One region of the Lysinibacillus sp. FSL K6-0232 genome, then DNA from elsewhere that is predicted to be linked to it. Evidence: riboswitches for the same ligand, from Rfam matches in the RefSeq annotation. Region 1 holds a riboswitch; each other region holds the start of a gene.
The links. Region 1 has a riboswitch for S-adenosylmethionine ahead of metK (methionine adenosyltransferase). Riboswitches for the same ligand answer to the same signal wherever they lie in the genome.

Region 2: another riboswitch for S-adenosylmethionine. It lies ahead of MHB42_RS07605 (YezD family protein); the one in region 1 lies ahead of metK (methionine adenosyltransferase).
Region 3: another riboswitch for S-adenosylmethionine. It lies ahead of MHB42_RS17785 (bifunctional homocysteine S-methyltransferase/methylenetetrahydrofolate reductase); the one in region 1 lies ahead of metK (methionine adenosyltransferase).

The regions. Positions count from the first base shown of each region.
Region 1 is NZ_JBBOYW010000001.1:2,954,001-2,964,031, reverse strand. Features, by position in the region: gene MHB42_RS14370 (alpha/beta hydrolase family protein) at 1-771, shown strand, start outside; gene MHB42_RS14375 (NUDIX domain-containing protein) at 1-11, shown strand, start outside; gene MHB42_RS14365 (hypothetical protein) at 753-917, shown strand; gene pckA (phosphoenolpyruvate carboxykinase (ATP)) at 918-2,504, opposite strand; SAM riboswitch class I at 2,934-3,052, shown strand; gene metK (methionine adenosyltransferase) at 3,334-4,533, shown strand; gene MHB42_RS14350 (gamma carbonic anhydrase) at 4,865-5,377, opposite strand; gene MHB42_RS14345 (alpha/beta hydrolase) at 5,512-6,318, shown strand; gene MHB42_RS14340 (alanine/glycine:cation symporter family protein) at 6,459-7,997, shown strand; gene MHB42_RS14335 (class I SAM-dependent methyltransferase) at 8,078-8,668, opposite strand; gene MHB42_RS14330 (TIGR01212 family radical SAM protein) at 8,665-9,621, opposite strand; gene MHB42_RS14325 (MDR family MFS transporter) at 9,803-10,031, shown strand, end outside.
Region 2 is NZ_JBBOYW010000001.1:1,582,122-1,592,152, reverse strand. Features, by position in the region: gene MHB42_RS07645 (formate--tetrahydrofolate ligase) at 1-918, opposite strand, end outside; gene MHB42_RS07640 (cold-shock protein) at 1,104-1,304, shown strand; gene MHB42_RS07635 (hypothetical protein) at 1,458-1,589, opposite strand; gene MHB42_RS07630 (hypothetical protein) at 1,882-2,346, opposite strand; gene MHB42_RS07625 (NRDE family protein) at 2,324-3,106, opposite strand; gene MHB42_RS07620 (amphi-Trp domain-containing protein) at 3,232-3,510, shown strand; gene MHB42_RS07615 (VOC family protein) at 3,561-4,346, opposite strand; gene MHB42_RS07610 (flavin reductase family protein) at 4,462-4,947, shown strand; gene MHB42_RS07605 (YezD family protein) at 5,037-5,192, opposite strand; SAM riboswitch class I at 5,252-5,338, opposite strand; gene MHB42_RS07600 (phosphopantothenoylcysteine decarboxylase domain-containing protein) at 5,519-6,199, opposite strand; gene MHB42_RS07595 (LysR family transcriptional regulator) at 6,269-7,147, opposite strand; gene MHB42_RS07590 (DMT family transporter) at 7,282-8,181, shown strand; gene MHB42_RS07585 (general stress protein) at 8,419-8,856, opposite strand; gene MHB42_RS07580 (Dps family protein) at 9,008-9,448, opposite strand; gene pepF (oligoendopeptidase F) at 9,646-10,031, shown strand, end outside.
Region 3 is NZ_JBBOYW010000001.1:3,622,407-3,632,437, forward strand. Features, by position in the region: gene metH (methionine synthase) at 1-772, opposite strand, end outside; gene MHB42_RS17785 (bifunctional homocysteine S-methyltransferase/methylenetetrahydrofolate reductase) at 765-2,612, opposite strand; SAM riboswitch class I at 2,747-2,847, opposite strand; gene hemG (protoporphyrinogen oxidase) at 2,947-4,341, opposite strand; gene MHB42_RS17795 (globin-coupled sensor protein) at 4,729-6,021, opposite strand; gene MHB42_RS17800 (SEL1-like repeat protein) at 6,580-7,860, opposite strand; gene MHB42_RS17805 (hypothetical protein) at 8,138-8,602, shown strand; gene MHB42_RS17810 (DUF2653 family protein) at 8,590-8,877, shown strand; gene MHB42_RS17815 (potassium channel family protein) at 8,927-9,286, opposite strand; gene MHB42_RS17820 (S-layer homology domain-containing protein) at 9,423-10,031, opposite strand, start outside.

The sequences.
Region 1 (10,031 bases):
AACAATGGTGAAATCGTTGCTAAGCGTGCCTATCCTTCACCAAATCCAGCCATACGCTTATTTGAAATTACATATTTATCACAGGGCTTGCGTGTGAAAGGGTTATTGGCTGAACCAAAGGCAGAAGGTACATATGATGGCTTTTTATATTTAAGAGGAGGCATGCAAGGCATTGGGATGGTAAGACCATCACGTATTGCCCAATTTGCAGCACAGGGGTTTATTGTTTTTGCACCGTATTACCGTGGCAATCGAGGTGGGGAAGGACGAGACGAGTTTGCAGGCGCAGATCGTTATGATGCTATTTATGCAGTAGATGTATTGAAACAATTTTGCAATGACCATATACATGTTTTTGGCTTTTCACGTGGAGGAATTATGGCACTTTGGACAGCCATCTTACGTAAAGATATTACCTCTGTTGTGACATGGGCTGGTGTTTCGGATGCAACAGCTACTTATTGGGAACGGACAGATATGCGCCGTATGATGAAGCGTGTGATTGGTGGCACACCTAATCGTGTACCAGAAGCCTATGATGCTAGAACGCCATTATTTGAGGTAGCACATATTACAGCACCTGTTTTAATTATTCATGGCTATCGTGACGAAAATGTTGATATTGAGCATGCTAGACAGCTTGCGTTTTTCTTAGAGGATGCTCATAAAACGTATGAAACATGGTATGAACGGGATTATGCCCATCAATATCCACCCGCCAAAAATCGAGAAACAGTTCGTGCTCTATGTCAATGGATGAAGCAACAATAAAGAGGCATTTGAAAAACTATATCGAAAACGCCCCCTTTGTAACCACCGCAGGAACACAGGTTTTTAACAAATACTTAGTATTAAAAAAGAGGCTATCTGGAAAGGTAACACCATTCCAGATAGCCTCTTTATCTGTAGTCTATTGATTATTGTAATGGGCCACCAAGTTTTGTGATTGCTTCAGAAACATTTGAGAATTTCTTGAAGTTTTCATTGAATAGACCTGCAAGTTCAGCAGCTTTTGCATCATATGCAGCTTGATCTGCCCAAGCTTCACGTGGATTTAATACGTTTGATGGAACACCTTCAATAGCTGTTGGGATATGTAAACCAAACACAGCATCTTGCGTTGTTTCAACATCTACTAATTTACCATCAATGGCAGCACGTACCATTGCACGTGTATAAGAAAGTTTCATACGGCTACCAGTGCCATATTCGCCACCAGTCCAGCCTGTGTTTACAAGGTATACTTGTGCACCGTGCTTATCAATTTTTTCTCCTAACATTTCAGCATACACAGTTGCTGGAAGTGGAAGGAATGGTGAACCGAAGCAAGTAGAAAATACTGGTTCTGGCTCTGTTACACCACGCTCTGTACCTGCAAGCTTTGATGTGAAGCCGCTTAAGAAGTGGTACATTGCTTGTTCTTTTGTTAATTTACTGATTGGTGGTAAAACACCAAATGCATCTGCTGTTAAGAAAATAATTGTTTTTGGATGACCTGCAACAGATGGGTCAACAATATTATCAATGTATTGGATTGGATAAGCTACACGTGTATTTTCTGTTAATGAACCATCATCGTAGTCACAAATACGTGTTTCTGGATCAACAACTACATTTTCTAACACTGAGCCGAAACGAATGGCATTGTAGATTTCTGGTTCTTTTTCAGCAGAAAGATTGATTGTTTTCGCATAGCAACCACCTTCAATGTTGAAGACACCATTATCAGACCAGCCATGCTCATCGTCACCGATTAATTTGCGTTCTGGATCAGCAGATAATGTTGTTTTACCAGTACCAGATAGACCGAAGAATAATGCTACATCACCAGCTTCTCCAACATTCGCTGAGCAATGCATAGAAAGGATGCCTTGTTGTGGTAATAAGTAGTTCATAATACCGAAAATAGATTTTTTCATCTCACCAGCATATTCAGTACCACCAATTAAAATCACTTTCTTTTCAAGTGATACGATAATAAATGTTTCTGAAGCTGTACCATCAACGGCAGGGTCTGCTTTAAAGTTAGGAGCTGAGATAACAGTGAACTCTGCAACATGAGAAGCTAATTCTTCTTCAGTTGGACGGATAAATAATTGATGAGCGAAAAGATTGTGCCAAGCATATTCATTAATAACTTGAATACTTAATTGTGAATCTTTGTCAGCACCTGCGAAGCCTTTGAATACAAATAATTCGTCACGTTCTTTTAAATATTTTATAACTTTAATATATAAGTTATCGAACACTTCAGAAGAAATCGGTTGATTGACTTTTCCCCAGTCAATTTGATCTTTTATGCTTTCTTCTTCTACTGTATATTTATCTTTAGGTGAACGACCAGTGTATTTGCCAGTTTCTGCACGAACTGCGCCATCTACTGTTAATACTGCTTCACCACGAGCTGTAGCTTTTTCTGCTAACTGTGGTACTGAAAGTTGAACTTGAACATTTCCGCCGTTTAATAATTCCTTCAGTTCGTTTGTAATTTCTACTGAATTCATCGATTAAATACCATCCTTTTTTATAATATTCCCTTGATTCTGAGGGATTTTTTCTTAATTTCAAAAATAGTATAACACAATTACTTAAATAATCTATACTAATTAAGAAATTATTTTCGAGTTTTTATTATTTTTCAACAAACTGACAAAAAATAACGTTTTTCGAGTAGAATCCCTTCAATCCTACTACAAATGCGCTTGAAAATAGCGTCACACATATGTTACCACAACAAGCATGGGATGTTGTAGGGATGAATTTGCTTTTATTTACATCATCATCCATGTATAAAAGGTTTTACAATAATAATATTCTTGTTGTACTGTATTTTTTGAAGTGCTATTGCGTCAAAAATGTGAAACAATCGTCAAGGATTAGAAAATATTTGACAATAGTCAACCTTTTCAGTAACATGGGTTATTGAACGGATACTCTTATCCCGAGCTGGTGGAGGGTCAGGCCCTGTGAAACCCGGCAACCTGCATGAAACATTTCACGACATGCGTTGGTGCCAACCTGATGCAAGGGACATTCCCTTGAACGATAAGAGTGAAAGGTTACGAAGTCATTAGTCCTTTCCTCATGTAAAACAACGTGAGAAAAGGATTTTTTTTATTGTTAAAAATCAATGTAAAGAGCAATGTATATAGTTCTTTCCTTATTATAATGACGGATCTTTCAAAATCCTCGTGTTAAAAGCAGTAGCTGTTTTCGATAAAAACAACACAACAACGGCTTGGAGTTCGATCCTTAAGAGCGGGCTTGACATGGGTAATGAGTACCGTATTCATACACAACTACTTTTCGTAAGAGTAATAGGAGGAAAACCAAATGACAAACCGTCGACTGTTTACATCAGAAAGTGTGACAGAGGGGCATCCCGATAAAATTTGCGACCAAATCTCGGATGCTATTTTAGATGCCATTTTGACAGAAGACCCAAATGCACGTGTAGCATGTGAAACAACCGTTACAACAGGCTTAGTATTAGTAGCAGGAGAAATTACAACCTCTACGTATGTTGATATTAAAGGTATTGTTCGTGATACTGTAGCGGAAATTGGCTATACACGTGGTAAATATGGCTTTGATGCTGAAAATTTAGCGGTGCTTGTAGCAATTGGTGAACAATCACCTGATATTGCACAAGGTGTTGACCAAGCTTTAGAGGCACGTGAAGGCTCGATGACAGATGCCGATATTGAAGCAATCGGAGCAGGTGACCAAGGCTTAATGTTTGGTTATGCATGTAATGAAACACCCGAGCTAATGCCATTACCAATTAGCCTAGCTCATAAATTAGCACGCCGTTTAACAGCAGTGCGTAAATCAGGTGAGCTTGCTTATTTACGTCCTGATGGTAAAACACAAGTAACAGTAGAGTACGATGAGCATAATATACCTGTACGAGTTGATACAATTGTTATTTCAACACAGCATGATGAAGAGGTAACATTAGAGCAAATTCAAGCAGATTTAAAAGAATTTGTGATTGCACCAGTTGTACCAAGTGAATTATTAGATGCGAACACAAAATATTTCATCAACCCAACTGGTCGTTTCGTGATTGGTGGACCTAAGGGAGATGCTGGCTTAACAGGACGTAAAATCATCGTAGATACATACGGTGGCTATGCACGTCATGGTGGTGGTGCATTCTCTGGGAAAGATGCAACAAAGGTAGATCGTTCAGCAGCCTATGCAGCTCGCTATGTAGCAAAAAATATTGTAGCAGCAGGATTAGCAGAGCGTGCTGAAGTACAGCTTGCTTATGCAATTGGTGTTGCTCAGCCTGTTTCTATTGCTGTCGATACATTTGGTACAGGAAAGGTGAAGGAAAGCTATATTGTTGAATGGGTGCGTGAGCTATTTGATCTACGTCCAGCAGGTATTATTAAAATGCTTGACCTTCGTCGTCCAATTTACAAACAAACTGCAGCATATGGTCACTTTGGCCGTACAGATTTAGATGTACCATGGGAGCAAACAGACAAAGCAGATGCATTACGAGAAAAAGCACGTTTATCTTAATTTGATCAATACTTTTGAATCGAACGTGCAGCAGCAAATATAGCAGAATTCTATCATGATCAATACCTGTGCTTCCGCTTTTTAGTAGAAGTTTAAACAAAGATAAAAGCTTTCGTGCTATCAAGGATTCCTCGCACAAGCTCTTCTTGTTAAACTATTGAGCTAAAGCGATAAAGTGATTTAAATATTATAATGATATACTATGTGATAGAAAAGCTGGGATAGCTGAAAGAAGCGCAAGAAATCAATGTAACCATTGATTTCTCGCGCTTTTTAAGGATTAAACTCACTGTATCCCAGCTTTTAATAGCTGAGCTATTTTTTTAATAGTCTATTTTTGAAGCGATTTATAATACTGGCCTTTTTCGGCATATTCGCGTACGATGCGTTCCATATCTTCTTTATCCTCAGCATTTAATTCGCGTACAACTTTTGCTGGACGACCTAATGCTAAGCTATTTGGGGGAATGACTTTACCAGGAGGTACTAGGCTTCCAGCTCCGATAAATGCACCCTCTCCAATCTCTGCCCCGTCTAATATAATAGAGCCCATGCCAATCAAGGCATTTTTTCGAATTGTACAGCTATGTAAAGTCACTTGATGACCTACTGTTACCTCGTCCTCAATAATTAATGGATACTTTGGACTTTGGTGCAGACAGCATAGGTCTTGAATGCTTACACGTTTGCCAATAATGGTAGGAGATACATCGCCTCGAATAACTGTATTAAACCAAATAGTTGTTTCAGCACCAATGGTTACATCACCAGTAACTGTTGCGTAATCAGCAATAAAAACAGATGGATCAATCTTTGGCATTTTATCTTTAAATGGATAAATCATGAAAATCGCCTCTTTTCTTTCTATGATGTAGTATTATCGTATCAAATACGCATCTTTATGAAAATATAAAATTAAAATGTGCTATGGATGTCGATATAATCATTGTGTAATTATTTTTTAGGAGGACTATGTGAATGTGGAAATGGGAAGCTGATGGACAAGCAAAGGCTGTGATTGCTATTCTTCATGGTGCTTATGAAAATCACCGATGGTATGCATGGCTTATAGAGAAACTAAGAATGGAAGGCTTCCACATAGTCATGGGAGATTTGCCTAATCATGGGGTAAATACAGGATTTGGTCGTGTCCATGATGAAGAGTTTAAATTGTACAATAAGTATACAAGAAATTTGATTGAGAATGCTTTTTCATATAATTTACCGACCTTTTTAATTGGGCATGGACTTGGAGCAACATTAATTCTTCATACAATGCATAAAAAGCAGTATGAATGTGCAGGTATTATTTTAACATCGCCTTGGCTGCAATTAAAATTACTACCGGGAAAGCTAACAAATACTTTAACAAGCTTAAGTACCTTAACAGGTAATATAAAGGTAACACATCCAATTACATTTGAAAAATTAACGCGCAGTGTTGAAGGAAGAGAGGAAATGAAGGATGATCGACCATTTGTATCTGTTGTATCGGTGAAATGGTATCGTGAGCTACAGCAAATGATGCGGAATTTAGTGTTTATGCCAAAGGGTGAGTTCCCAAATATGCCTATTCTAATGATGACGGGAGAAAGGGATGTCATTACGGAAACGCGACAAACGCGCAATTGGCTTCATCAACAAGAGTTTTCAGAGTTTCAGTTTAAAGAATGGGAAAATTGTTATCATAATTTATTTCATGAAGTAGAGCGCGATGAAATTTTTATGTATATTCGTGATTTTCTTAACAACGGACTTCGAAGAATTGGCTATATTATTGAGTAATTTTCAAATCTCCATTTATTACTATACTTATTATTACTATACTTACTTAAATATTGTTACTCGAGAATAATATTGCAATTTTCAGAAAAGTGTAATACTATAATAATTCAAAACAATATTATTTGAATTGGGGGAGTAGTATGGAAGTTGTTGTTGAGAAATTGAATGGTATTTTATGGGGACCTTGGTTTATTTACGGTATCTTATTGATCGGACTTTTTTTCTCTGTTATCACCAAGTTCCTACAAGTTAGACATATTAAAGATATGTTCGTTTTAATGTTTAGAGGAGAGAAATCAGACAAAGGGATTTCATCCTTTCAGGCGATGTCTATTGCTTTATCAGGTCGTGTAGGTACGGGTAATATTGCTGGTACGGCAACAGCCATTGGAATGGGTGGACCCGGCGCTGTTTTTTGGATGTGGGCGATTGCGTTTATTGGCGCAGCAACGGCTTACGTAGAATCAACCTTAGCACAGATTTATAAGGAAGAAAAAGAAACTGAATATCGCGGTGGACCAGCCTTTTATCTTGAAAAGGGGACAGGTCAAAAATGGTTTGGGGTTTTATTTGCGGTTGTAGCAGTTATCGCGATGTTAATCTTAATGCCTGGTGTACAGTCAAACGCCATTTCAGTAGCAGTGGAAAATGCTTTTGGTTTAGCGCCTTGGATTACAGGTGTTATTATTGTTGTGTTATTAGGTGCTATTATTATTGGTGGAGTTAAATCAATTGCAAACGCTGCACAAATCATCGTACCATTTATGGCTGCTGCCTACATACTTATGGCAATTGTTATTATTGTAATGAATATTTCAGAAATTCCAGCAGTTATTGGATTAATTTTCTCAAGTGCATTTGGTGCACAAGAAATCTTTGGGGGGATTATTGGTTCTGCTATTGCATGGGGTGTAAAACGTGGTATTTATTCAAATGAAGCAGGTCAAGGTACAGGGGCTCACCCTGCGGCGGCTGCGGAAGTATCGCACCCTGCAAAACAGGGGATTGTACAAGCGGCTTCTGTCTATATTGATACATTATTAGTTTGTTCAGCTACAGCATTTATGATTTTATTTACAGGGATGTACAATGTCCATGATGAAAAAGCAGATGCAATTGTCGTGGAGCATGATGCAAAAGAATATGAAATTTACCCAACTATTTTCACAGGTGAGTTTGGTAAAGATGAGTATTCAGGAGATGCACAAATTTCCTTTGCACAAACGATTAAAGAGGGTGCAGCTTATACACAATACGCTGTAGATGATGCACTACCAGGATTCGGTGGTCCATTCGTAGCAGTGGCATTATTCTTCTTTGCCTTTACAACCATTATGGCTTATTACTATATTGCAGAAACAAATGTTGCTTACTTATTGACAGGCTCTGCTGAAAAAATAGGTATTTGGCTTGCAAAGATTGCTATTTTAGTAGCAGCTTTCTATGGTACAATCCGTACATCCGATTTAGCATGGGCTATGGGGGATGTAGGTCTTGGCTTAATGGTTTGGACGAATGTTATCGGGATTTTAATTGTCATGAAGCCAGCGATTATTGCTTTAAAAGATTATGAGAAACAGAAAAAAGAAGGGAAAGACCCTGTCTTTGATCCTCGTAAACTAGGCATTAAAGGCGCAGATTTCTGGGTTCAATATAGTGAAAAACGTAAAAATAAATAGTTAATCTACAAAGCTATCTATTAGTTTACAATGCTAATAGATAGCTTTTTTATAGCATTTACTAAAATAAAAGCCTGAAATCATTGAGCGATTTCAGGCATAGGATAATCTTTCATTTTTTCTAAAGCAATGACAAATGGTGGGTCATTTTGCTGATTCAGAAACTCATATTTTAAAACATGAATATATTTTTGTGGAAGCTGGCGAACATAGTCTATCACCATATCTCGTTCCTCTTTACCACCAGGATGCCCATGATAAATGACAAGTACAATTAAGCCCCCAACCTTTAAGAGCTTGAGTAAATCTTGCAGTGCTTGAATAGTTGTTGTTGGCTTTGTAATAATATGATGATTGCTACCAGGCAAGTAGCCAAGGTTAAAAATAGCAGCAGCTATAGGCTTATGAACAAAATTGGCGACTTCCTCATGCCCTTTATTGAGTACAAGCGCACGGTGCTCTAACCCGTGGTCTAAAAGGCGATGAAGTGTTGTATCAACTGCCTCCTTTTGAATATCGAAGGCATAAACTTGTCCATGATCTCCGACAAGCTGTGCTAAAAACAGTGTATCATGTCCATTGCCAGCAGTGGCATCTACAACTGTATCACCCTCCTGTACACTATCTATTAATAGCTGCTGTGCATATTGTAAAACACGTTGTAATTTCATTTCACAACCTCAGCTTTGTAAAATTTTCCTTGAAAACTACCACGGCGTTCCAGCTCGGCATCAATGCCATTTAATACTTCCCACTTATTAACGCTCCACATCGGTCCAATCATCAAATCAATCGGTCCATCTCCTGTAATACGGTGAATCACCATATCAGGCGGCAGGATTTCTAATTGATCAGCTACAAGCTTTGTATAAACATCCTGATCTAAAAATTCTAGCATGCCTTTTTCATATTGTTTCACCATTGGTGTGCCTTTTAATAAATGCAGTAAATGGATTTTAATGCCTTGAACATCTAGCTTAGCTACTGCTCGCGCTGTTTCCATCATCATGTCATAATCTTCAAGAGGCAGACCATTAATAATATGGGAGCAAACACGAATCCCATGCTTCCGCAGCTTGTCAACACCTTCTACATAGGTTGCATAATCATGTGCACGATTAATAAGGTTCGCTGTTTTTTCATGGACTGTTTGAAGACCAAGCTCAATCCATAAATATGTGCGCTCGTTTAATTCCGCTAAATATTCAACAACATCATCAGGTAAACAGTCAGGACGAGTAGCAATGGACAATCCAACAACACCCTCTTGTGCTAAAGCCGCCTCAAATTTCTCCTTTAACACAGGTAGCGGGGCATGTGTATTTGTATAGGCTTGAAAGTACGCCATATATTTGCCGTCCTTCCATTTCTGATGCATTTTATCTCGAATTTCAGCAAATTGCACATCAATTGGATCAACTTTGTTGCCTGCAAAATCACCAGAGCCTGCTGCACTGCAAAATGTACAACCACCAAAAGCAACTGTGCCGTCACGATTTGGACAATCAAAGCCTGCATCTAATGCAACTTTAAATACTTTGTGACCAAATTGGTCGCGCAAGTAACGATTCCATGTATAGTATCTTTTCCCCTCAGAAGGAAAAGGAAAATTGATTTCTGTCATGTAGCTCACTCCTCTAGTGCTTTATTCTATCATGTGCTTGTCGTTCCGTCATGAGGAAAGGTTACAATACTAAAGACTTCTATTAAATGCTTGTAAAAAAGGCAAATTTATTTTTCTTGTACTTTTAACTATTTCAGCATAAACTAACTATTTAGAGAAGCGAAATAATGGAGGTCATTTTATGCCAAAGAGTGTTTGGTTTTTAATAATTGGAATGCTTGTGAACACAACGGGCAACTCATTTTTATGGCCTTTAAATGCCATTTATATACACGATTATTTAGGGAAATCCCTTGCAATGGCAGGCTTTATTTTAATGCTAAATTCGGCTGCTGGTGTATTGGGCAATCTATTAGGTGGCTATTTATTTGATAGAATTGGCGGCTATAAATCTATTATGCTTGGCATAC
Region 2 (10,031 bases), 1.4 Mb from region 1:
GCCAAAGCCCGCTTCTGTTACAACAATATCAGCTAGCTTACGTGCTGTTTGTGTAGCCATAATAGAATTACAGCCATGAGCAATATTCGCAAACGGACCGCCATGAATAATAGCAGACGTCCCTTCTAATGTTTGCACAAGATTTGGCTTAAAGGCATCCTTTAATAATAATGTAAGTGCTCCCTCTACTTGTAAATCACGCACAAAGACAGGCTCACGCAAAAATGTATAGCCAATAACAATACTTGCTAAACGCTCGCGTAAATCATCAATGCTTGTTGCTAAACAGAACACAGCCATAATTTCAGAGGCGACGGTAATATCAAAGCCATCCTCACGCGGCATTCCTTGCACGGGGCCACCTAAGCCAATCACTACTTTTCTCAGTGCACGATCATTGATATCTAGCACACGCTTCCAAATAATACGTCGTGGATCAATGTTTAATGCATTGCCTTGGTGGATATGATTATCAATAAAAGCAGCTAATGCATTATTGGCTGTTGTAATCGCATGAAGGTCACCAGTGAAATGTAAATTAATATCTTCCATTGGTACAACCTGTGCGTAGCCACCGCCAGTTGCACCACCTTTTACACCCATTACTGGACCAAGAGATGGCTCACGTAACGCGACCATTACTTTCTTATTCAATTGGTGAAGCGCATCTGCAAGCCCTACAGTAACGGTTGACTTTCCTTCACCTGCTGGGGTTGGACTAATGGCTGACACTAATACAACCTTTGCATCCTCGCCTTGGGCTGTAATTTTTAATGGGTCAATCTTCGCTTTATAGCGCCCATACTGTTCAAGGGCATCCGCTGGAATACCCGCAGCATCAGCAATTTCCGTAATTGGTTTCATCACTGCTTGACTAGCGATTTCTAAATCTGTTAATGGTTGATTTTTCGTTGTCATTTGGCATCCTACTTTCTATGTTGTTCATTTCCATTATAGTCTTTATGATGAAAAAAAAGAAAGCAGTTATACTAGCATTTCGGCAATCAATTGACAACTTTGTTTAATTCATGTATGTTCTAAGAGAAAATGCAATTTTTTCATATTTTCTTTTTACATTCAAGCGCATTGGAGGCGAATGGCTTATGCAACAAGGAATCGTAAAGTGGTTCAATAATGAAAAAGGTTACGGATTTATTGAATGTGACAATGGAGAAGATGTATTTGTACATTTTACGGGCATACAAGAGGAAGGCTTCCGTACACTTGAAGAAGGGCAAAAAGTATCGTTTGATGTAGTGGAAGGCAACCGTGGCCCACAGGCATCAAATGTCATAAAGATATAAAATGAAACTTCAATCAGTGAAGCTTTTGCACATCTCTCACTGATTGGACGTTTCACCAACCGTTGTTTTTACAGGCTATTCATACAGGTTCAATAAAAAATGGATTGGAAAGTGCTATCGCTTTTCCAATCCATTTTTTTGCAATAGCCAGCCCTACTGCTTTTGTAGTATCCAATAATATAACTCCACCTCTGTACCAAATGCCTGTCCAATATGTATGCTACATGCGTGCTTAACCTCGATTGGCTCATTTTTCAAATAGCCTTCTAGCTTTTGCTGAATCATATATTTTTCTTCCTCAGCATTTCGTGGTTGCGCCTTTTCTCGAAAGTTTGCTAACCCTCTATTGATACCATCAGCATATTTTACAAATTGCTTCTGTTTAGAATCAATCTTATCCTTTCAGGCGTGTTGATTAACCTTTATTTTACAGAGAATCGCTTAGAATTCGTTGATTTCTGTTACAGGTGGACGCTTTCTGCGGGTGCGGCTTCAACTCATTTATTTCGGCAAATGCCGAAATAAATGGATTTTCAGCTCGCACTTTTTCCGCTAGAGTCGCCACCTTTCACGCCAATCAACGAGAGAATGCTTTAGACAAAGCGTTTTCCTTCTCACAACACGCAAATGAATAGCCAATATTTAGATCATCAACACGCTTGTTATCCTTTAAATGTGTTGCAATCATAACGATAAATGTATTGGTAGCTATTGTTGTATATTTACCATTTTTAGTCATATCATTTTTAATTTTTCGCAAATAATCTCGCTTAAAATGTGCATCATGAACAATATCTGACGTATATAGACTTGTTATTTCAATAATATTTTCTACCATAGTTGGGTGGGCAGTGGATAATTGCGCTAAGTCGATTCGTTTATATTCCCTACACCAACTTTTATCAAGCCTATATAAGTATAGCGCCATTTGATCTCTGATAAAGCTTTCATTTTTACCCGTTAATGATATGTAGGCTAATTCGTTCTGTCTATATTTAGTTGGAAGCTGTTGAATAGCTTTATTTATTGTAGCAATCATCATTGTTCCCCTCTTTTGTCACCTTCAATCGTACATCTCCAGTCCATTCGCCATGCTCAAAGCTTCGCTCTATTATATCCCAGCCTGCTTGATGCAGCCTCACAACGGTTGAGGCTCGTGTACCATAGCCATCCATATGAATAAAAATAGAGGAAAGCTGTTGCTCTAATGCAAGCGGGATACCTGTTGCTGGTAAATCTTTCGTGGCTGCCTTTGTTGGATCTGTTAAAATCGCTAACAATGCTTCTTCCGCTGTTGTTGTTTGAAGCGTTTCAGCAAAAGCTGCCTTTAGACGCTCTACTTTAGGCCATGGCGTATTGAGGGTTGCATTCGATACACAATGAATACCCGGTGGAATAATTGTTTGCACATTATGTACATTATTATAATGCACAAGCTCCGTTCCATCATAGAGCAGTACGTTTAATCCTCCATATAAATAACGCTCCTGCTGTAGCTGACCAGCAAAATCCTGTGCGCTTACAGAGCTATTCATAAATGCAATAGGAACGGCTCCTCTCGATTTTTCACCGACAATTGGCAGCTGTGGATCGCGATAATTGGTGACTGCTGCAAACCGCCCATTATTACTCACAGCTAGCCATGTACCCATTTTCTCTAAATCTCGACCAGCCCAAATATGCGGCATATCCTGCCAATTATGCATGCGCTCAGTTGGTCTTGCATAAAATTCATCACGATTTGCCGCAATCAGTAAAGGATGCTGTGGATGCACCTGATAGCCAATGGCAATAATACACATAGCGCGCCCTCCTATTCTTTATATTGAACATAGTATAGAGCACACAAGAAACAAGTGCAATGCAAATGGTAGCGCTAACATTTTATGCTATAATAGAGGTAACAATACAAGAGGGAGGGATTTCGATGCAAAAGCAAATGAAGCCGATGACGGAGGTTGTTCTAAAGCATAAGGAACGGCAAAGCGTTCTCGAATTTGCAACAATGCTTGAAGCAATTGCTCAAAAGCTAAAGGAAAACGGTGAATTTACATTTGTGCAAGGCACAGAGCAAACTATTGTTAGCCCTACAGAACCACTTAAAATCGAATACTCCTATACAAAAAAGGGCGACAAGCATTCATTTGAAATTGAATTTGATTGGTACACAGGCACACAAGCACCAAAGAAAATGACGATTGAATAATTGAAAAACTACGGCAAGGGACATTCTACACTCCCCTTGCCGTAGCTTTTCTAGCGATTAATCCAATAAAAAGCACCTGGACAAACCAATGTTTCTTTTACGCGATACGGGTCTTTTAATTGCACACCAAATGGGCCTTGCTTTAAAGGTGTAAGGGTTATAGCTGTGGCAACTGCCTCATCATAAAAATCCAAGCGTATATTTGGTAGCTGTAAGGATACATATTGCTCGTGCTGTTCAGGCTTTGGCAATTGCAATGCCTTCTGCCAAAGCTCAACGGTTGCCTGTACATCCTTTACTGCAAACAGCACCGCCTCCATTGTAATGCTTTGCTGTGGATGAAGCGCACCACTTGCCTGCAATTGTGACAAGCGCTCCTTATCATCCTCCGCCCATTCAATGAAAAACGGAAAATCAATGGCATGGTCAGGCTTACCAAAATGCAGCAGCTTCCACTCTACAACAGAGCCGTCTGGTCTTGTACGACTACAAGCCTCAGGTCCATACACATCAAAGCCTAATGCACGCAAGCGTTGTCCCTCTGCCTCTATATTTGTTGTGCGCAAGGCAATTCGTGAAAACCCTTGGCGCTCCTCGTCCTGTTTAAACGTATAATGTAGCGTGTAGGGGTTTAATGCTGCCCGCTCAAATAAATCACGATCATATACCGCAATTTGCTCAATATAGCTTAAGCCAAAATAGCTTAATGTATTATAAGTCCCCCACATCGTATGCTGACCACCGTTTACTGTATGGATATTTCGTTTGTTGAAGAAAACCTTTATATTTTCTGGTGATTCCACTTGCTGAACCAAATGATCGAAATATAAAGTCATGGTCATTCCCCTTTCTTTCCCGATTACCTTTACCTATATGTCGGATTCGTTTAAAATTTATGCAAGACAATGATAGCTATTTAACTTCATTGACAATAATAACGAGGTGATTTGAATGACAGATCAAGTAACTGCTTTTAAATTAGCACTAGGTAATTACCCTACAGGCGTAACGGTTGTTACTACATGCCATGACACACAACCGATTGGCTTAACCGTTAACTCCTTTGCATCTGTTTCGATTGACCCGCTCCTTATTTTATGGTCACTCGATAAAAAATCTCAGCTCCATGCTTATTTTACAGCAGCGCCAACATTTGCGGTCAACATTTTAGCGAGTGATCAGGAGCATTTATGTACATTATTTGCCAGCAAAGTGCCAGATCGTTTTGCTCAGGCAAAGTGGTCTATGTCCTCCTTTGACCTACCGATTTTACATGATACAGCAGCCATTTTACAATGTAAAACATATCAACAGATTGATGCTGGCGACCATACTATTTTTATTGGGCAGGTGCTAGATATTACAAATTCACCAAAAGAGCCTTTACTGTATCATCGCCGTCATATTGGTGAGATTCCAAAAAGCTTTTATCGTTAAGCATTCCACAAAAAAAGGGCCACTTGTAAGCATAGGACATCCTTTATGCTTAGTTGTGGCCTTATGACATCGTTCGACTGAAATGATCATTATTTCTTCTGTGGAAATCTCTGTTTTTCGAGCCTATTAATTTGCACAATTACACCATCCTGAATCGTAATATGCACTTCACCATATTCAAGATTTTGAATAGCCTTCGCGATAGCCTCTAACTTCTTATCATCTACTTTTACCGACTGTGCCATATAATACACCCCTTCTTTTTCTTGATTCCGTTACAAAAGAGTTCAATTGATGGATAGCCCCTTTATCTCTTAGATACTATTGGCATCTATTCTATTAGTTGCCGAGGCTTCATTGGGCCAAGTCCCTCCGCCTCTCTTGATAAGAGCCCTGCTTACTTGGAAATAATTCTATAATTGTGCTATACAATTGTCAATATAAAATATTAGAAAACCTAGTCGAATACTTTGTAATGTGTTATTTATCTCGATTCCTTCTAGCATTGTATGCAGGCAATTACGCATTTAGCGCCACCTAACGATAAAAAAACTGTGCAGAAGTATCCCCTCTACACAGTTTCTTGTTGTAAGCATGCTATCAATGCTTGCGCTGTTTGTTCTTTGCCCATTACCTTAATTGGCTGCCCCTCTGCTGGTACAATCCAATGAGGCTCATCTCCGCCATATAATGATTGAGAGCTATTTGCCACCATAAATTGTGCCTGTGCTGTGTCCATACGCAATCTTGCACGCGCAAGTAAAAATGCCTCATCATCTGTTGCTTCCAGCTTAAAGCCTACTAATGTGACATTTGGTTGCCAGCCCTTTATTTGCCCTAATATTTTTGGTGCTTTTTTAAAATGAATAATAGGTGGCTCATCGGAAGGCATTTTCCCTGCCTCCTCCATTAAGTTGCCTGATTGGTCATATACTTTATCAATGACCCAATCAGAGCCAGCCGCTGCCATAATGACAATATCCACCTGCTGCTTCTGCACAGCATATCGAATTTTATCGCCTAAGTCCTCAATGCCCTCAAATTTAATCGTTTGCATTTTGCTATGATTAACTGGTAGCTGTGCAAAATAGCCATGCATATAGATAACATGCGCACCAGCTGCAAGTGCTGCCTCTGCCAAATAACAGCCCATTGTTCCCTTCGATAAATTTGTGTGCCCCCGTACACGATCCCATTTTTCAAGCGTTCCCCCACTTGTAATGAGTACGGTTTTCCCTTGTAATGTCCCCATACACTCACCTATTTTCTACAATATCTAACAACCTTTATTCTAGCGTAATGCAAGGATATGCTTCAAGAGCTACAGCACGCTGTTTTGCTCCTTTAACCAAGCACTTAAAATTTCCGCAAATTTCTTCGTTACAGGAGAGGCATGGTGTTTCATCGCAATACCAATTGTCCGATAGCCACCCTGCTTTAACGGTATAGCCTTTAACGTTGGCGGTAAATTATGAATAACAAGCTGCGGTAAAATACTAATCCCAAGATGGTGAGAAATCATGGAGAGAATCCCAACCTCCTCTGATAGCTCAAAGCGAATATTTGGTTTTACCTGATAATGCTCTAACAAAACCTTTACATCATTTGTTCCCTTATAGGAGGTCATAATAAAGGGCATATCTTCCAAATCCGCAATATCAATCTCTGTTTTATCATAAAGAGGGCTTTTATCCGAAACAATGCACAGCAAAGGGTCCTGCTGCAATTCGGTAAATTGATATTGCGTTGATTTTTGCCCATTTAAAAATCCCGCTTCAATTTCACCACTTAGTAGCCATTGCTCGATTTCATAATAATCGCCCTCACGCAATTCCACCTGTATCCCCGGAAACTGATTATCCATAATACGAATAATTTCTGGCATCCAATTCGATGAGATACTTGAAATCACGCCAAGTCGTACCTTGCCTCGTGTCACGCCAAGAATATGCGCAGCCTCCTGCTGCAATAGCTCCTGCGCATCCAAAACCTGACGCATCGCCCTTAGCATGGTCTGCCCCTCACTTGTTAAGGTTACACCCGCACGACTGCGATGAATCAATGCAAAGCCAAATTCTTTTTCCAAGCTTGATACCGCATGGCTTACAGCAGATTGTGTTAAGCCAAGCGCATCTGCTGCTTTTGTAAAGCTTGCTACCTCTGCCACCTTTGATAAAATCTCATATTTGACTAAGCTCATGAATTACCTCTTTACTTACATGAAAATTTTTAATCCTATTCATTATAAACATTCGTTTTACTAATCACAAGACAAGATATATAGTAATTTCTAGTAGAAAAACTGTTTTAGTACACAGATTGTAGGTGAACATTATGAGTATCCAAGGAAAAGCAAATATATTGATGGTCATTGTGACAATGTTTTGGGGGTTATCCTATACCTTTATGGTCATGGGGCTTGAAACATTGGCGGTTTATAATGTAGTGGCATTGCGTTGCATCATCGCATTTTTAATCGCAGGTTTTATTTTTTATAAACGAATGCTTAAAGTAAATGGGCAAACATTAAAATATGCGGCTATTCAAGGGTTGTTATTATTCATTGTGTTCGCACTTAGCTTATTTGGCTTACAATCTACTTCCGTATCAAATGCAGGCTTTATTTTAAGCCTTACCGTTGTGCTAGTGCCGATTTTCAGCAGCTTTATTGATAAAAAATTACCTTCAAGAGCTGTGAGCTTTGCCGTAATCTGTACAATGATTGGGATTACGGTGCTAACAGCGAATGGTTCATTTGCTTTCCAAAAGGGAGATATATTAGTCGCAATTGCGGCAATATGCTATTCCCTTTATTTACTATTAAATAGCTCCTTTACGCGCAATGTTGAATCTATTTCTTACGGAATTTATCAGCTCGGCTTTGCAGGGCTCTATGCACTCATTTTAACATGTTTATTTGAAACACCAGCATTGCCCCATTCTCCAACAGCTTGGCTGGCAATTCTAGGGCTTGGCATTATCTGTAGTGCTTTTTGCTTTGTTGGTCAAACTGTTGCACAACAATATACATCTGCTACACATACAGGTCTTATTTTTTCCTTAGAGCCTATTTTTGCAGCTATGTTTGCGATGATGTTTATTGGCGAAGGGCTAACAATGAAATTAGTGATTGGTGGTAGCTTTATTCTGCTTGGTAATATAGTGGCACAATTAGAGCATTTCCATCTATTGCGCTTTATTAAAAAAGATGCACATGAAAAAGTGATGCCATAAGAAAAGGAAGCTAAGTTTGGTAACTTTAGCTTCCTTATTTTTCTTAAAACAATCATCAGCTATTTTACAAGAATATAGCGAAGACTTTCAGGTTTATTGGTAATATCCATGTTGTTGCTATGTAATATGGCTGATATGCATTCCATATAACCTTTCATTATAAAAGCCATTATTTTGAAATATTCATTCAAAATAATGGCTTTTACATATAATTATCCCTTTTCGTCTATTCACTATTTATAAAAGTCGTCGATACTGCTCTGCCTCAATTGAGCGCTTTTGCTCATCTAAACGCTTATCGAGCTCCTCTGCCGTAATTGGCTGTGTTTCTAGTGGATCTGAATCGTCCCCATGCTCAGCAAATAATATAATGCTGCCCTGCTCTACAAGATGTGCATAGTAGGCTGTTTGAGCTTCTGTTAACGGAAATCGCTTTAAGCCCTCTGCCACCGCTGAATCGCCTGTAAACCATGACTTAAATTGGTCTCGCCAATTACCAGCCTCATATGTTTGCACATCATCATCCCATTTAACATCCTCTAGCTGCTCAGCATCCTTGGCAATAATATGAATATCCTCTTTATGATAGCCCTCTAAACGCATGCTTTCTAAAATATGAAGCATTTCATCCTTTGTATGAGCCACTTCAATTTGTGGGTTTTGTTCATGCATCATGTTCAATTCCTCCTAATTTATATGGCTTAGTTAGCTTATTACCCTTCCACCCTATAACCAAACCAGCTTTTACAAACTGTTATCAGATTGTTATCTATTTGTTACAAAAAAAGCATTTGGAACCGTGCAAGCTCCAAATGCCCATTATATGCTACTTGCTAAGGAAGGCTTTTAGCATCCATGTATGTTTTTCAAGTGATTGATACATGGCATTTAGTAAGTCCTCTGTACGGTCGTCCCCTTCTTCTGCTGCAAGCTCCATTGTTGAATTTAAGGCTTTCATAACCTTTTCAAAGTCCTCAATTGTTGTTGCAACCATTTCCTCTGTTGTTTCATTTCCTGTTGCTTCCTCTACATACGATAGCTCAAGATGCTCTTTTAATGTCGCTACAGGCTTGCCATCCTTTGATAAGATACGCTCAGCAATCTCATCTAAATTTAAAGTGGCTTCATTATACAACTCTTCAAATTTTGCATGGAGTGTAAAGAACGCATGTCCTGTAACATACCAATGGTAGTTGTGCAGCTTTGTATAAAGCACAGACCATGTGGCAACTAACTTATTTAATTGTTTGTTTAAATTTTGTGTCATACGTATAGCTCCTCCAATATATGAAATGTTCTAGCCATTTATATCAAGCTGGCTACGTACTTATTGTTCCCACCTGACACTATTTCAAACATCTATTTTACAATATAAGAATATTGCCACTATTCTACGTAATTATTTCCCTTTCCGAAATAGTTTCGTTATAATAAAGTCACTTACATATGAAGGGGTGTTCAAAAATGGATGTTTTACCATTACGCAAAGATGTTGCGGTAGAAGAAACTTGGGATTTAACCGCCTTACTAAAAAACGATGCTGATTTTGACCCAATGCTTGCGCAGCTTGTAGAGGATGCACTTCAATTTGGGCAACAGTTTCAAGGGACAATTACAAATGCACAGCAAGTAATTGATGTACTAACAGCCTTTGAGGAACTCTATAAAAGCATTGTTCCTATCGGCACATATGCTAGCTTAAATCTTCAAGTAGACCGTACAGACGATAAAGCACAAATGCGTGCTGCTAAGTATAGCTCAGCCATCGGTAAAATTAGCAGTGCAATCGCTTTTGTTCGCAGTGAGCTGCTTGCCTTAGATGAAGCCATTTTACAGGAAGCCGCAGCAGT
Region 3 (10,031 bases), 670 kb from region 1:
GTAAGCCTGCATTTGGATAACAGCTAATATAGCCTGTTGACAGCTCTGCTAATGAACGAATATGATCCGTCATAAACTCTGGCCCTGTTGCACAGTTTAAGCCCACTGATAATGGTTGAATATGCTCAATGGAAATATAAAAGGCATCAATAGTTTGCCCTGCAAGCGTTGTGCCCATTGGCTCAATTGTTCCTGAAATCATCACAGGTAGTTCTTTTCCAGTTGCCTCAAAAGCACGCGCTACACCTAGTGTACCTGCCTTGACATTTAACATATCCTGACTTGTTTCAAGCAACAATACATCTGCGCCTGCCTCAATTAATGCCTTTGCCTGCACATAAAAATTTTCCTCTAGCTCATCAAATGTAATACCACCTGTTACGGATAATGTTTTTGTTGTTGGTCCCATAGCTCCCGCAACAAAGCGTGGCCAATCAGATGTGGAAAAGCTATCCACTGCTTGGCGAGCAATTTCTACTGCACGCTTATTAATTTCCTCTGCTTTTGCACCAAGATTATACTCATTTAACACAATCGGCGTTCCACCAAATGTATTGGTACAAATAATATCTGCGCCTGCCTCCAAATATTTGCAGTGAACTTTCTCAATAATATCTGGTCTAGTGAGCACAAGATTTTCATTACAGCCATCGAGCTCCTCACCACCAAAATCCTCAGCTGATAAGTTTTCATTTTGCAACATTGTACCCATTGCGCCATCAAGGATTAAAATACGTTTCTCTAGTTGCTCTTCAATCAAGTGCTTAACCATCTATGCTTACTCCTTTTTTCTGTTCGTCCAATTGTTTGATATATTTCATTAACTCTAGTGTGACATCATAGCGTAAAAACGGTGTAATTAGGTAAATTCCATTGAAGTATTGTGCAGCCACTTCCACTAATTCCTTAGCAATGGCAATACCCTCCTGTGTTGCACGTTCCTTATCATCACCACAAGCTTTCATTCTTGCTAGAGCATCCTCTGATAATTTTATACCGGGAACCTCATGATGTAAAAACTCTGCGCTTTTATAGCTTGTGACTGGCATAATTCCAAGATAAATAGGTGCTTGTAAATGCTTTGTTGCCTCATAAATTTCCACAATTTTTTCTTTTGTATAAACAGGCTGTGAAATAAAGTAGTCAGCACCGTGCTCGATTTTTTTCTCTAAACGAGCTACTGCACGATCTAATACGCGCACATTTGGGTTAAAGGCAGCAGCAACTGAAAAGCTCGCTTTTTTACGAAGGGGCTTGCCTGAGAACGAAACACCTTCATTTAACTGCTTAATTAATTGGATTAATTCCATTGAAGATACATCATAAACACTTGTTGCTCCTGGGAAATCGCCTACTTTTGTAGGGTCACCTGTCACAGCTAGCACATCATGAATACCTAAAGCATTAAGCCCCATTAAATGTGACTGAAGACCAATTAAATTACGGTCTCGACATGTAATATGTGTAAGGGGACGTACACCATATGTTTCCTTTAATAATGCACCCATCGCAATATTACTAATGCGTGGAGAGGCTAGTGAGTTGTCTGCCATCATCACAACATCAGCACCAGCATTATATAATTGCTGCGCTCCCTCAATAAAGCCATCAATCTCTAAATGCCTTGGTGTATCTAGCTCTACAATTACAGAACGTTCACGCTTGACCTTTTCATAAAGAGATTCATGCTTAGCTGGTTCTGCTTCACGAACAACCTCAATTTTCACTGGCTTTGCATGCTTTTCACTAACTGGTGATAGCTCCTCTAAGTATTTCTTAGCTGCTGCAATATGTTTTGGCGTTGTACCACAGCACCCTCCAATTAAACGCACGCCTTGATCACGCAACGCTACAGCTGCTCGACCAAAATAATCAGCCTCTGATTCATAAACAACACGCCCATCCTCTAAATCAAGAAGCGAAGCATTTGGGTAAGCTGACATAAATGCCTTTTTAGGAAGCTCAACGCCTTCAAATGCTTGAATTGTATGATGCGGACCTAAACGGCAGTTTACACCAACCACATCTGCACCCAATGCCTCTAGATCATGCAATGCCTCATTTAAAGAAAGCCCATTTTGCAGCACACCTGGCTCATGCATTGACACTTGTGCAATAATCGGTAAAGCTGTTTTTGCTCGTAGCATTGTTAATGTCGCTGTTAACTCTTCAAAATCATAATACGTTTCAAGTAAAAGACCATCTGGATTCCCTGCCAGTAACACTGTTGCCTGCTCTTCGACAGCTGCTAGTATTTCCTCTAATGTTGCATCACTTTTACGAATGCCACGAATACCACCAATTGTTCCTAGCACAAATTGACCGCCATCCGCCGCTGCTCGTTTTGCAATTGTGATGGCCGCTTCATTAAATTGCTGAACACGTGACTCTAATCCATAACGAACTAATTTAATAGCATTTGCTCCATACGTATTTGTTTGAATCACATCAGCACCCGCTGCAATATATTCTCTATGAATCTTTTCAATTAATTCAGGCTTCTGTATATTCATTTCCTCATGGCAATATTCTAAGCCGTAGCCATAGAGTACCGTCCCTATTGCACCATCTGCCGTCAATACATGTGTTTTTAATCTTTCAAGTAATCCCATAAAATTGCCTCTCTTCCTTCTTAACTCTATCATTATCAACTATGCTTCAACATAATTGGAAGTTTTCGATCATCTCAAAAGAAAAAGCCCTCTTTCATAAAAAGAAGGCTTTAACGATTTGTCAATGTTGTTCCTTCTCATCTTCGACTACAAGAGTCTTCTGGATTTAGCACCTGACATAATGTTGGTTGCTGAAGCTTCATTGGGCCAGTCCCTCAGCTTCTCTTGATAAGAATTAAGTATGAATTTTTTAAATAATTAAAAGAATCATATCGTTTACAGGCGATTGAGTCAAGACTATTTCACAGAACAAAGTAATTTTTCGCTTAAAGTCTTAGAATTTAACTAATTTCTCTGCAAGCTCCTCGCCAATCTTTTTCCCATTTTGAATACAGGCACCAATGCCTACACCAAAATAAGAGCAGCCTGCAATCGCTAAATTCGGATAATTTTTATCTAGCTCCTGTTGCAGCCCTTGCAATGCCTCACGATGTGCTAAATCATATTTAGGCATTTGATCGATCCATTTTGTTACATTGACAACAGTAGGCTGCTCCTCAATCCCCAAGCTTTTGCGAATATCCTCCAAAGCAATGGCTGCCAATTCCTTATCTGTCATTAAACGTAGCTGTTCATACGCTGGATTAATGCTTTTATAAAAAAGTCGTACAAGTAATCTACTATCCTTCGATGTATGCTTCCATTTACGGCTTGTCCAAGTCGCTGCATTACATACAACATCCGAATTATGTGACACAATATAGCCTGTTCCATCTGCTGGCAATCGAGCATCTGGTATATTAAAGCCTAAATAAATCGTAATGGCTGACGCAGTTGTAAATTGATCAAAATAGTAATCTAAAGCTTTATCCTGTAAGATACTTTGTACGGCTTCATTTGGCAGCGCTAAAACAGCATAGTCCGCTACAATGCTTGCATTATTCGCTAGGGAAATTAGATAGTCACTTTCCTTTTTTTGAATACTTATCGTTTCCACGCCTTTTATAATTTCTACATCCGTTAACGTTTGCTCTAACTGGTTAATAAAGGAGGACAAGCCATTTTGGAACGATATAAATTTTTTGTTAGCTGCTTGCATAAATTGCTCACGATTTGCATCAAAGCCTTTAATAATACTGCCATAATTATCTTTATAATCAATTAGGTATGGCAAAGTAGAGGCAATTGAAAGCTGGTATAGATCGCCAGAATAAACACCAGCAAGCACAGGCGCAATTTGGTTTTGCACAAGCTCCTCTCCTAAATAATACGTTAAAAACTCTCCAATGGAGCTTTCCTTTGTAAAGCCCCTATTTGGTAATGCTAAGTCCTTTAATGCCTCTTGTTTACCTTGTTCTGAAATTAATGTACTTTGCTCAAGGGATTCGATACTCATTGGTATACCAAATGTAGAATCTGCTGGAATAGCATGAAGCTCATTGTTTGTATAAATATAGGAAATGCCTGTTTCGTTGTAAACTAATTGCTCTTCAAAATCAAGCTCCTGCACAAGCTCCATTACCCCTTTATGACGGGCTACAATGGAATCAGCACCTGTTTCCATAATAAAGCCTTGCTCATACGCTGAGTGTAATTTACCACCTAAATATGTATTTTTCTCAACAAGCACTAGTCGAACATCTAACTGTTTCTCCTTCACCTGACGTTGCAAATAATGCATTGTACATAATCCTGTAATACCGCCGCCTAATACAACAACTGTTTTCATCATTAACCGCCCCTATTTTTAGTTCTTCCTCTCTACAGTATAAACCTTTTTGCATCAAAATTAAGCTCAACCCTTTACAAAATTAGCAAAAGAGGTATGTTTCAAATGATTTTGAAACATACCTCTTTCTGTTGTGAAAGCGCAGTGCAACGCAGCAGCAGCACAAAACGATTTTCTGTGCGAAAGTGTAGCATCAGGTATAGCCTGTAAAAACTCAATTAAGAAAACTAACAATCAGTGAGTGTGTGCAAGCACCACTGATTGTTAGTTTCACTTTATTAGCCATTAATATTTCATTTAGAAAATTTTTTGATCGCCCTTTAAGTATGTAGCTTCACTCTCCGTTCGTGTACTTCTCATACATATATAGGGGATCGCTACCTTTGTTTAGTCATTTAAGTTTTGTGCAAAGCTTGCTAACTTTTCTGCTGAATTTGCTACCTCACTAAAAGAAGTACTTAGCTCATTTAATATTTCTACAATAACTTGTATTTTGTCTGCCATACAATTATTTTGATCCTTTGCCTCTGTCATTGCTCCTAGTATATTCGTAAATTGACCTTCCGTCTGTGACATATTTTCCTCACCAGACGCAACCTCATCTTGAATATTTGTTAGTGAGTCCTCTAGCTTCTCCATCCGCTCACTTGTTTTTTGCAGTAATAATGCAACAGCTGTCACAGATTCTTTTGTTTGAATAGATAATTTCCGCACCTCATCAGCTACTACACTAAAGCCTTTACCCGCTTCTCCAGCACGGGCAGCTTCAATGGCAGCATTCAAAGCTAATAGATTCGTTTGATTCGCAATATTCGTCACTACGCTCATAATCGATTCCATTTCCTTTGACATACCAGCTAAATGCTCTATATTTTCTTCGATATCACGCAATGAATGGATAATATTAAGCATATTTTGTGACTGATTTTTTAAGCGCTCACGACCTTCAAGCGCTTGACCTTCAGCTAACATCGATACATCAAGTGATTTTTTTGCTAGCTGTTTAAGCTCTTCCGATTGCGTACTTAAAAGACCAAAGGAGGTGTTTGTTTCCTCTGATATTGTTGCTAGTGCCTCTGAAGATGCTACAATTTGCTGCTCTATTGATTCTCTCTCTTGCTCAATAGTATCTTTTAGTTCTTCAACAGTATTCTCAAATGCCTCTAACACAAGCTGCTGCTCAAAATTACATATTTTTAGGATTGCCCTAATCGTATTAAATTGATCATAAGGATACTCTATATTTCCCTCCACTAAATCAATAAATGATGTAGATAGATCTTGAAATGCACAAATATACCATTGTGTTCGAAGACCAATATGAACATGCACCTTCGCAATTTTTACACGCCTTTGGTAGAACTCCTCATCAATTGTTCCGTTAAACATTTCAATAATATGCTGACGCAATGTTATTTTCAGCCTTTCTACAGAACTATGATGGTTAATAATATCTACTAATTGCTGCTCTCTCCCTACCACTTCGTAAAAACGGTTAACGATGTGATCTATACTGTTCATTACATATGGCTGAAATGCTTTTAAATATTGTAAATCTTGCTTTGTTAAATTTAGCATCTCCATTTGTTTTATCATGGATGGGCGATTAGACAAATCCATTTTCACAATATATTGCTGTAAGTCTAATGATTTTATCTTTCTCCTTTTTTGAAAAACCACATATTTTCCCTCTTTCATTCTGTTTACTTTCATTATGTTAAGAAACATCTAATATAATTTATCGATTACTACAAGAAGGGGCTTTTCACAATAATTTGTGGTTGACTTTCACTCTGCAAGTTTTGTTTCTTTCACAACGGATTAATCGCTCTTCCCCAACTACATAAATATCATTACTTTGAGCCAACAAACCTTTTCAATAGCGGGTTTTGTCTATTTTTTCTTATCAAAATCTCTCATAATACCTTAATCATTTTACAAATGGCTGTCAATCTTATAAATTACAATATTTTACACAAAATAGGTTGAAAGCCCTTCCTATTGATCTTTTTAATATGAAGAATAAAAAGTTATTATAATATTATTATGCAGTCTTTTCATTAATTATCATGACTAAAACCTTACTTTGTTCACATTCAATTTAACTATTCTAATATTTTCGCGTACCCCTAAAAATAGGTTTATAAACCTAAATGATTGTATAATTAAAGTATATTTTACCTATTATAAAAACGCAGATAAATAGATATAAATACTTAAATGTTTTTCATACAAAATTCATAATTTTTTAAGTTCCAGCAGTAATTTGGCAGCCTCTTCAACACCAGCATCAGCCGCAAGACGGTACCATTTCATCGCTTCTTTTATATTTCGGGCAATTCCTTCCCCTTTATTGTAAATATGCCCAAGCTGTAGCTTTGCAGCTGCATCACCTTGAAGTGCTGCTTGCTTATACCAATGAATTCCTTTTTCAATATTACGTATCCCTGTTAAACCATTGCTCCAGATAAAGCCTAAATCATAAAAAGCATCAACATGGTATTGCTCTGCCGCTTTTTCATACCAAAATAGACCACGATTTACATCTTTCGCTTGAGCTAGGCGTCCTTCCAAATAAATGCCACCAAGACGATACTGTGCCTCCACATAACCTGCCTCAGCAGATTTTTTATAAGCACGAAAGGCTGTTTCCTTATCAGCCGTCACGCCTAATCCTTGTTCATAAATAATTCCTAAAGTAAACATTGCTTCGGCAACATGATGCTTTGCTGCATAGTCAAACCATTTTTTTGCTAGTAGGTAATTTTGCGGTACACCCTCTCCATTAAAATACATATCCGCTAAATTATTAGCTGCATCCGCATGGCCCTGTAAAGCCGCTTTTTCATAAAATGAAAATGCAAGGGAGTAATTTTCTTCAACACCAATTCCTTCAAAGTAAAAATTTCCTAGTAGATATTGTGCATCTATATTACCCTGAACAGCTGCACGTTCAAACCATTTTAGCGATTTTTCTGGCTGAAAATATTCACCTTCTATAGCATTATAATATTGCCCTAGGCGATACTGTGCCTCTGCATCCTGCTCCTCGACCGCCTCTTTGTATAAATCGATCATTTCCTCATAGTCTAATTCGTCTTCACTTAATATCTTGATTTGTTTAGCGTGATGCTGACAATACCACTCCAGCACATCCAATACATCGTCCACTACTTCAGCACTACAAGCTAGCTTCTCTAGCGAAGAAATTTGCCAAATAAGAATATAAACAGGATGTGGAATAGCATCACGCAGCACGTCATCATACTCTGCTAACAGTGTTAATACATTCTCCTGTACAGATTGCCCTGTATAGACAATTTGTAAATAACGCTGCTGCTGCTCTTTTAATAGTCCTTGAACTATCTGATACAATATTTTTTGCAAGGCTGTTATATGCACTTCAGTAAATGCTAATAAGTTCATATTTTGAGCAAACCATGTATTGTCTGCTTGTATACGCTTCTGTAGGGAATCAATTCTTTCTTTATTGCGCTTTATTAATAATTGCTCGTACATTATTTTCCCTCCCTGCACATTATGTAAAAAAAGTGATTTGCCTTCTTTATTCTAGAGATAACTACCCATTCAACTTTTGTCGATGAACTAAAAAACTGCCTTGCCACTATTATATGGAAGACAGTTGAATTTGGGTTACACATATGCTCTTACATAGTAACTGTACGCATCATTTTACCATAGCGCCTATGGATTGAAGGCATTTATTTTATTTTTACCAAAAATTCATGTACTATTATTATAGTACGATGAAATTATAATTGGAGGAATGTACGTAATGAAAAAAATTCTTGCCGCTCTTTTTGCAGCGACACTCATCTTTTCGACTGTAGGTGCAACATTGTTAATCTCAGATACACCAACAGCTGAAGCAAAAAAATCTTATAAATCAGGAAAAAAGGGCTTCACAAACAATAATAATAGCTCAAATATCCAAAAATCACAGGATAATTCTAAAGACAATAATGCAACAACAAATAAAAATAATACAAACTCAACAAATAAAGCGGATACAACTAAAAAAGGCGGCTTTTTCTCAGGCGGTCTTATGAAAGGCTTAATGCTTGGTGGATTAGCAGGTTTATTATTCGGTAGCCTATTTAGTGGTATGGGGATACTTGGTAATATTTTAGGGTTATTAATCAATGTAGCAGCCATTGCTGTTATTGTTATATTAGTGATGAAAATTGTGAATATGTTGAAAGATAAAAAGCGTAAAGAGGAAACACAATGGCACAAATAATTAGTGAGCAAGATATTATTAATGCCATTTGTTTATCCCAAGCGTATTATAAAAAAATTCGCCCAGAAGCTGTTCTTGTTGAGCTAACATACGATGATGATGCTGGCTTTGGTGCAGAAGTTGATGTCAATGGCCAAATCGAAATGCTCAATACAGCAGCAATGATTGGCGCTTTACGTGTTTGGATAAAGGATGTTTTACATGGCGATCCATTCTCAACAGGTATTGAACTTGTGTTAGATGATGAACAGGGTATTATTGCCATACTATCTTAAAAAAATAGCAGTACAATGAGTCCCCTACAAGGTTCATTGTACTGCTATTTTATTTGTTCACTTTCCTATCCTCCTCTTCCTCATGAAGAGAAATATCAACGATGGATCGTCCAAGCATCAATAACATAATAAACATCACACCTGTACCAACAATTAAATAAATCATTGTAAAAACTTTAGAATAATTAGAAGTTGGATATAGTCCTGTTTCTACACCTGTTGGAATTAAGCTAACGACCGCAAAATACATAGCATCCAACCAATACCACCCTTCAGTTCCTTTGTAAAACAATGTTCCTGATAAAATAATTAACACTAATGTTGTAAATAGCGATAAAAAATATGGTCGTTGAAAGGAGCGCCACAATCCTATTAACAATCTTTTAGCAGATAATATAAATGATATCATACCTTTCTCCTCTCTAGTAATGACTGTCTATGTACGTTATCTACAACCTGCACATACTATAGTCAGACTATACTGTGCTTTTTCACAAAACATCAAAAGGTAGGAGCATCTTGTTATCGCTCCTACCCTCTCCTTATTATTGAGTGGTTAGTTGACTAAGGTTGACAAATATTTTGGCTGCCTCGCTTCGTTTTGTTGGAGCCTTTGGTAAGTATTGCTTGCCATCTCCTACTACAATCCCTAGCTCATACAGCATTGTAATTGCCTGCTGTGTTTCTACATCATATGAAGCAATATCTGTAAATGGTAGTTGATTACCTGTCACTACAGAAGGCTGATTAAATTGCTGTTCATAAGCTCGATAAAGCATTAATGCTAATTGAGCACGTGTTACCGGCTGTCCTGGATTGAATTTTCCATCTGCTGTACCTTTAATGAGTCCGTGTGCATAGGCTGCTGCAATTTCTGACTTTGTTTTAGCATCATAATTCGCAATATCTGTAAATGGTGCTTGCTCCTGTGTTGTTAATCCTAGACTTCTTACAAGTATTGCTGCAGCTTGGACACGTGTTATATTATGATTCGGTCTAAATGTACCATCTGGATAGCCATTCATAATGCCTGTTGCTGCAGCTTTTTGAATATACTCTTTTGCCCAATGACTTTCTATATCCGTAAAGCTAATAGCTCCCTTTGTGGTAAATGTAATGGCTGGATTTTGAACACTTTCATTACCAGCCGCATC